Regions from separate parts of the Pectobacterium atrosepticum genome, predicted to be linked through region 3. Evidence: predicted binding sites of a transcription regulator. Region 3 holds the regulator's gene; each other region holds the start of a gene.

Region 1 (2,280 bases), 950 kb from region 3:
GTTCCCAGGCATCCGTTAGCGGCAGGCCGACCCAGTATCCCTTGTCGCGATAACGCTGTGCCAGTTCCTCTGGCCAGGGCGTAAATTCAATGCTCATAGTCCATCCACACCAGAGTTAAGCCCAAACGCATTCAGCATCGTGTTTAATTTAGCGGCGGTTTCAGCCCATTCATCCTCGGGGACGGATGCCTCAACAATACCCGCCCCAGCAAACAGGCGGACTTTATTGTGTTTTATGGTGCCGCAGCGAATGACTATCACCCATTCGCCATCACCGTTAGCATCACACCAGCCGACGATCCCGCTGAATACGCCACGATCGTGCGGTTCCAGTTCGGCGATCAACTGACGAGCTTCCTGCGTGGGGAAACCGCATAGTGCGGGGGTCGGATGTAGCTGACAGGCGACCTGAAGTGCTGTCATATCCGGGTTCGCCAGTTCACCGCGGATCGCAGTGGACAAGTGCCACATCGAGGCAGTACTCATCAGCGAGGGAGCCGATGGAATGGTTAACGACGCGCACAGCGGCATCAGGCGTTGACGAATGTCGTCCACCACCAGCTTATGCTCGTGCTTGTCTTTGCCTGAATTCAGCAAACGCTGGCTGTTCAGATAGTCCAGATGTTCATCGTTCATCCGTCGTGCCGATCCCGCCAGTGGATTAGACACAATCACGTTTCCCTGCTTACGCAGCAGCAGTTCAGGGCTGGCACCCAGCAATACAGAGCCATCCGGCAATGGCAGTGAGAAGTGATATCCACCGGCGTTTTGCACCATCAGATTGTTGAGGATCGTTTGCGCCTTAACAGGGCTCGCCAGTTCAATGTCCAGAATGCGTGACAGCACTGCTTTGCTCAGTTCACCACGACGGAAGCGCTCAACGGCCTCTGCCACAATGGACTTGAACTGACATTCGTCTGGGACACTGTTTAGCGTTAACGCTTTTGGTGCCGCAGTCGTGTGCTTACGAGCACGGCTGACGAGTTCAGACTTCGTCGTAACGGTATAACTATCAGGGATGTAGAGACAAGATGGTTGCGTGGTATCAAAAGGAATCGCTCCCACAACAATAGGCAGCGATTGCCCTGCCTGACGTGCCCGTTGGAATGCCTGCGCGATGGCAAGGCTAAGCTCGTCATTGTGCGAGCCTGGAGCACAAACAGGGGACGAAATACGTTCAAATAAGCCGGAAGTAGAAAGGCTTCGGTGTTCCGATGCATATAAAAAAGCGGTCTGTTCCGAATAGGTTAGTCCGCTAAATGTTTCAGTTTCTGAAATCAGTGTATCCACAAGACAGCTCCTGCGCTCGCAAATTAAATACCAATGATTATTAAAATAATTATCATTCATATTAAGCGCAGTTAAATTACACTGAAGTAACGTGTTCGGTCAATCCTTCCACACAATGGTTATTCACGCCCACTAATTGGGGGTTATATTGATGTTAATCAATTTTATTGTTCATCTTTCATAACGGTTAATGGTTAGCAATAAGAATGTATTGATTATAAAACCCACATCACAGTTGATAATGAAAATAGTTATCATTTATTGTCAATAAAATTAAGCTGCGCTAGACTGCGCAAATATTTTACTAACTGTGTCTAAATGTGAGCCTGTCATGGATGAAAGCATGTACCGCCCGCACACCCGATCCGTTGTGCATCTGGCGTTGCTCATCAACATGCTTTCCCTCGGTAGCCTGATGATGGTGATGCCGTTAGGACCCGATTTCGTCAGCGCCCTGTCCATGGATGCCAAGAACATCGGCTACATCAGCGGCGGCGCAACGTTTGCTTCTGCCATCGTCGGCTTCCTCGCCGCACCTTATCTGGACAGATTTAACCGTAAACATGCCCTGATCGTTCTGCTGACGCTGCGCTTCGGCCTGACGGCAGCCTGTATGTTCTCCACCAGCCAAACCGATCTTTTGCTGCTGTTCATTCTAGCGGGCTGTGTTGCCGGGCCGGCATCCGGTGTGTTGATGGCGGCGGTTGTCGATATTGTGCCGGCCAACGAACGCGGAAAGCAGCTGGCCTATGTCGGCATGAGCTTTTCACTCGCAGCTATTGTCATCATGCCGCTGTCGCTGGAACTGGCTCACCGTATTAACTGGCAAGCGCCGTTTTATACGTTCGGCCTCGGCGGCCTGCTGTTGGTTTTATTAGTGCTGTGGCGGTTCCCTTCCATGCCGCCGACGCACCGGGCTCAGCAAAAGCTTGATCCTAGTAAAGCACCGACTTCTGTATTACAGGACCTGCTGGCCTCTCCCCTTTTCGT
Region 2 (2,280 bases), 810 kb from region 3:
TTTTCGGCGGCCGTTTTCAGGGGCTTTTTCTTGCTGTTCTTTTTACTATCTAGTCCTTTACTCATATCTTGCCTCGCTTGATAAAAGAGTAGGTTACCACCCCATTAACCTCCTGTACGGGCCGATATGCAAGCAGAAAATCGTTTTCGCTGTGTAAGAATGTAACCCGTGGAAAGGGATGTTTTCCACGGTAAAGCCGTCTTAGATTGGAATGAGATGAATCGCTATTTAGACTTAGGCTCGTAGGGTAAACGAGAGAACTGGAGTGAACGCTGGCGGTAAAACATGACGCGCTCACGAAAATAGTTACGCAAGTGTTGGGGCTGTTCTCTCTCAATAACCTCTGGAATGACTGGCATATTGTAACGTTCTTTGAAGGCAACACCTGACGCTGCCAAGTCCACGTTAATCTTATCCATATCTTCTTTGGATAATTCTGCCAGATTATGTCCCATACCGCTTTCTCCTGCCTATTGTCCACAGACTGATGTGTGCCACGGTAAAGTAGCGATGGGGAAATGGCAAGTGTTCACCTTTCATGTGCATGTTTATTATTCTCATTACGAAGTGGGAATCATTTTTTAATTCACTCGAATCATAAATTTTATATATCGATGTTGTTATTTTTGATAATAAAAACGATTCGCAATAGTATAGTAAAATCCATGATTAAATGATAATGAATATCAATAGCAATAATCATAAATTATTGTTTTTACTTTCAATTTAACTTAGATATTATCTATGTTAATAAAGTGTTTTTTATTTTATTTTTTCAGGCATAATTCTCAGAATAATTTCACCTGCCGGGAAAATAGGGAGTTACTATGTTAAAAAAAGAAATGATTCAGAAGCTGAATGAACAACTTAATTTGGAGTTTTATTCCGCGAATTTGTATCTGCAAATGAGCGCATGGTGCGGTGATAAAGGTTTTGAAGGTGCATCCAGTTTCCTGAAAACGCATTCTCAGGAAGAAATGCAACACATGCAGCGCCTGTTTGACTATTTGGATGACACGGGAAGCCTACCTATATTAGGCGCGATTGCGGCACCGCCGATTGATTTCGATTCACTGGCTGATGTCTTCAAGCTGACCTATGAACATGAACAGCTGATTACAGCAAAAATTAATGAGCTTGCGCACGCTGCGATGGCGCAGCAGGACTACTCTACATTTAACTTCCTGCAATGGTACGTTGCTGAACAACACGAAGAAGAAAAACTGTTCCGCTCTATTCTGGACAAACTGGCGCTGGTTAATGCCAGTGAGGGCGGCCTGTTCTTCATCGATCAGGATCTGAAAAAAATGTCTGCGGCAGCACCGTCAGCCTAACGACAATCGATGCTTTTGTCGGCCAATGCGCATTTGAATGACGCGGGATAATGTTCTCTTTATCCCGCTATTTTTCTTCTCGAACGACCTTTCTATCTACTCCTCACCGTAGATTTTATTCTTGGCTTCGCGCTCGACTTCATCTTCCTCTGTCGCTATGATCACGCGAGTAGTGATACACAACTTTATGTTTTATAAGGTTTGAGGCTGTCTTTCTCTGATTCGGATAAGGCTGCAAAACTCACACACATCATTGTCTGAATACGCATGTTGGGAATACCATGATGAAGAAATTTTTGCTATCTATCGTGCTTACCTCACTTTCTGCTAATGCTTTTTCTGCCGCCAAACTGGCAAATATCAGTCGGCTGGAATATGGCGAACGCTGGGCTTTCTCGCGAGAAGAGGTTCAACTGATTTGTCGCCCTGGCAATGCGCTATACGCATTACATACTGGAACGTTGATGCAATATCCGCTGAATGATGTTGCCATCGAGCAGATGAAGTCTGGGCGGGTGAGTGCGCAACCGATAGACGTCATCTGGCTGGACGATCCTAAACATCCTGGACAGAAAAAAAGCCTTCAGCCATTTATCGAACGTGCAGAGCAACTGTGTCAGCCAGACGCTAAACCATGAAGTAATTGATTTGCTTATTAATGTTAATTGGTCGCTTCTTTATGGTTAATGCAAAGTGTGAAATCTGTTCCATTTGTGATAATTGCGAGCGGGTTAAAGCTGGAAAACGCGGGGGAGTTGGCTACGCTTAAGGTTACAGGGCTAGTACAGCTTGTATAAATGCCAACTTTTAGCGCACGGCTCTCCCAAGAGCCATTTCCCTAGACTGAATACAGGAATCGTATTCAGTCTTTTTTTTGATGTCGCCGTTGGTGAACCATTACCGATGAACGAGTGGAGTGAGACGATTTCCCCATCTGTCCGACTTT
Region 3 (2,280 bases):
CACCAGACGGGTAATAAGTGGTGCATCTACCCGATGTATGACTTTACTCACTGTATTTCCGATGCGCTGGAAGGGATCACGCATTCTCTGTGTACGCTGGAATTCCAGGATAACCGCCGCCTGTACGACTGGGTGCTGGATAATATCTCCATTCCTTGCCACCCACGTCAGTACGAGTTTTCTCGGCTTAATCTCGAATACGCAATTATGTCCAAGCGTAAGCTGAATCAGCTGGTTGTGGAAAATGTCGTTGAAGGATGGGACGATCCGCGTATGCCGACCATCTCTGGCCTGCGCCGCCGTGGTTATAGTGCGTCTTCTATCCGTGAATTTTGTGTGCGTATCGGCGTAACGAAGCAGGATAACAACGTGGAAATGGCAGCGCTTGAATCCTGTATCCGCGACGATCTGAATGAAAACGCTCCGCGTGCGATGGCGGTACTGGATCCGGTCAAAGTGGTGATCGAGAATCTGCCAGCCGGGCACGAAGAGTTTGTTGCGATGCCAAATCACCCGAACAAGCCAGAAATGGGCTCGCGTCAGGTGGCATTCAGCCGTGAAGTTTACATCGATCGTGCTGACTTCCGTGAAGAAGCTAACAAGCAGTACAAGCGTTTGGTTTTGGGTAAAGAAGTTCGCCTGCGTAATGCCTATGTGATCAAAGCCGATCGCATTGAAAAAGACGAGCAGGGCACCATCACCACGATTTACTGTAGCTATGATGCGGAAACGCTGAGCAAAGATCCGGCTGATGGTCGTAAAGTGAAAGGCGTCATCCACTGGGTTTCTGCGGCGCACGCGGTGCCAGCGGAATTCCGTTTGTACGATCGTTTGTTCAGTGTGGCAAACCCTGCGGCGGCGGATGACTTCCTGTCAACGATTAACCCAGACTCACTGAAAATTACGCAAGGTTTTGTAGAAGCGAGTTTGGTGCAGGCTGAAGTAGAGAAAGCGTATCAGTTTGAGCGTGAAGGTTACTTCTGTGCCGATCGCGTTTACTCCAGTGCGGAACACCTGGTGTTTAACCGTACGGTTGGACTACGCGATACTTGGGTAGGCTAAGGTCACTGGTAAGAAGACAAAAATAAAACCGCCTCGGCGGTTTTATTTTTTTGTGCGGTCGATTTATCGTGTGGAGTCGTGCAGAGTTTCGTCCTCTCTGCAATCCCCTTCACTGCAATGCCCATAGAGATACAGACTGTGGTTGGACAGTTTAATGCCGTGTCTTTCTGCGATCTCGCGCTGACGTGCTTCGATAGATTCATCGCGGAATTCAATGACTTTGCCACAGTCGAGGCAAATTAAGTGATCGTGATGATGCTGCTGCGTCAATTCAAAGACGGATTTGCCACCTTCGAAGTTATGACGGGTTACGATACCCGCATCATCAAACTGGTTGAGTACGCGATAGACAGTAGCAAGACCAATCTCTTCGCCCATATCAATCAGTCTCTTTATATAATCTTCCGCACTGACGTGATGGCTGACAGGATCCTGTAACACTTCCAGTATTTTCAGTCTTGGAAGAGTGACTTTCAGGCCGGCCTTCTTTAATGCGGTATTGTTGTCAGTCATGCGGGTTTAGTCCTGTTGCTTACTTATCAATGGAGGCTGCCTAGCCTATGACATCGGTCGGCTTAAAAAATCTAATCACATCTCAATTATAGAACTGCGCATACAAAATGAAAACAAGGGAATGTTAACAATATTGTCCCCACTCACACTACTGATATACAACGCAATCTATTGTTGATGAATGAGGAAATGGTGATGCACGTATAAAACCGATGGGATTATTGTACAGGTTTACTGATAGAAGTTAAAAAAATGTATCAATTATTATGAAAGGTTTTACCTATCAATGCTGTTTTGGCTCTGATAGGGGATATCAGAGCCAAAATGGCTTAGCCAACCAGCTCTTTCAGATTCAGTTCATCGCTGATCTGCTTCACCCACGTCGTTACACGTTCGTTGGTGAGTTCAGGCTGACGGTCTTCATCGATAGCTAAACCAATGAAGTGATTGTCGTCGGCGAGCCCTTTAGAGGCTTCAAAGTAATAGCCTTCAGTTGGCCAGTGGCCGACAATCGTCGCGCCGCGAGGCTCAATAATGTCACGAATGGTGCCCATGGCATCACAGAAGTATTCCGCATAGTCTTCCTGATCGCCGCAACCAAACAGAGCAACCAATTTTCCTGTGAAATCAACTTCTTCCAGTGACGGGAAAAAGTCATCCCAATCACATTGAGCTTCACCGTAATACCAGGTTGGAATACCCAAC

The links. Region 3 encodes Fur, which represses iron uptake genes when iron is present. Its sites were predicted from a motif close to ATAATAATGAGAACNACTATCAA; they were not measured.
Region 1: a site for Fur is predicted at 1,526-1,548, ahead of GZ59_RS02395 (isochorismate synthase). Genes of this name have one in related genera too.
Region 2: a site for Fur is predicted at 627-649, ahead of ftnA (non-heme ferritin). Genes of this name have one in related genera too.

The regions. Positions count from the first base shown of each region.
Region 1 covers NZ_CP009125.1:533,952-536,231, reverse strand. The annotation lists gene GZ59_RS02400 ((2,3-dihydroxybenzoyl)adenylate synthase) at 1-97, opposite strand, end outside; gene GZ59_RS02395 (isochorismate synthase) at 94-1,290, opposite strand; gene GZ59_RS02390 (MFS transporter) at 1,634-2,280, shown strand, end outside.
Region 2 covers NZ_CP009125.1:2,291,655-2,293,934, forward strand. The annotation lists gene GZ59_RS10050 (DNA polymerase III subunit theta) at 225-455, opposite strand; gene ftnA (non-heme ferritin) at 828-1,334, shown strand; gene GZ59_RS10060 (YebY family protein) at 1,616-1,972, shown strand.
Region 3 covers NZ_CP009125.1:1,486,468-1,488,747, forward strand. The annotation lists gene glnS (glutamine--tRNA ligase) at 1-1,062, shown strand, start outside; gene fur (ferric iron uptake transcriptional regulator) at 1,126-1,575, opposite strand; gene fldA (flavodoxin FldA) at 1,905-2,280, opposite strand, start outside.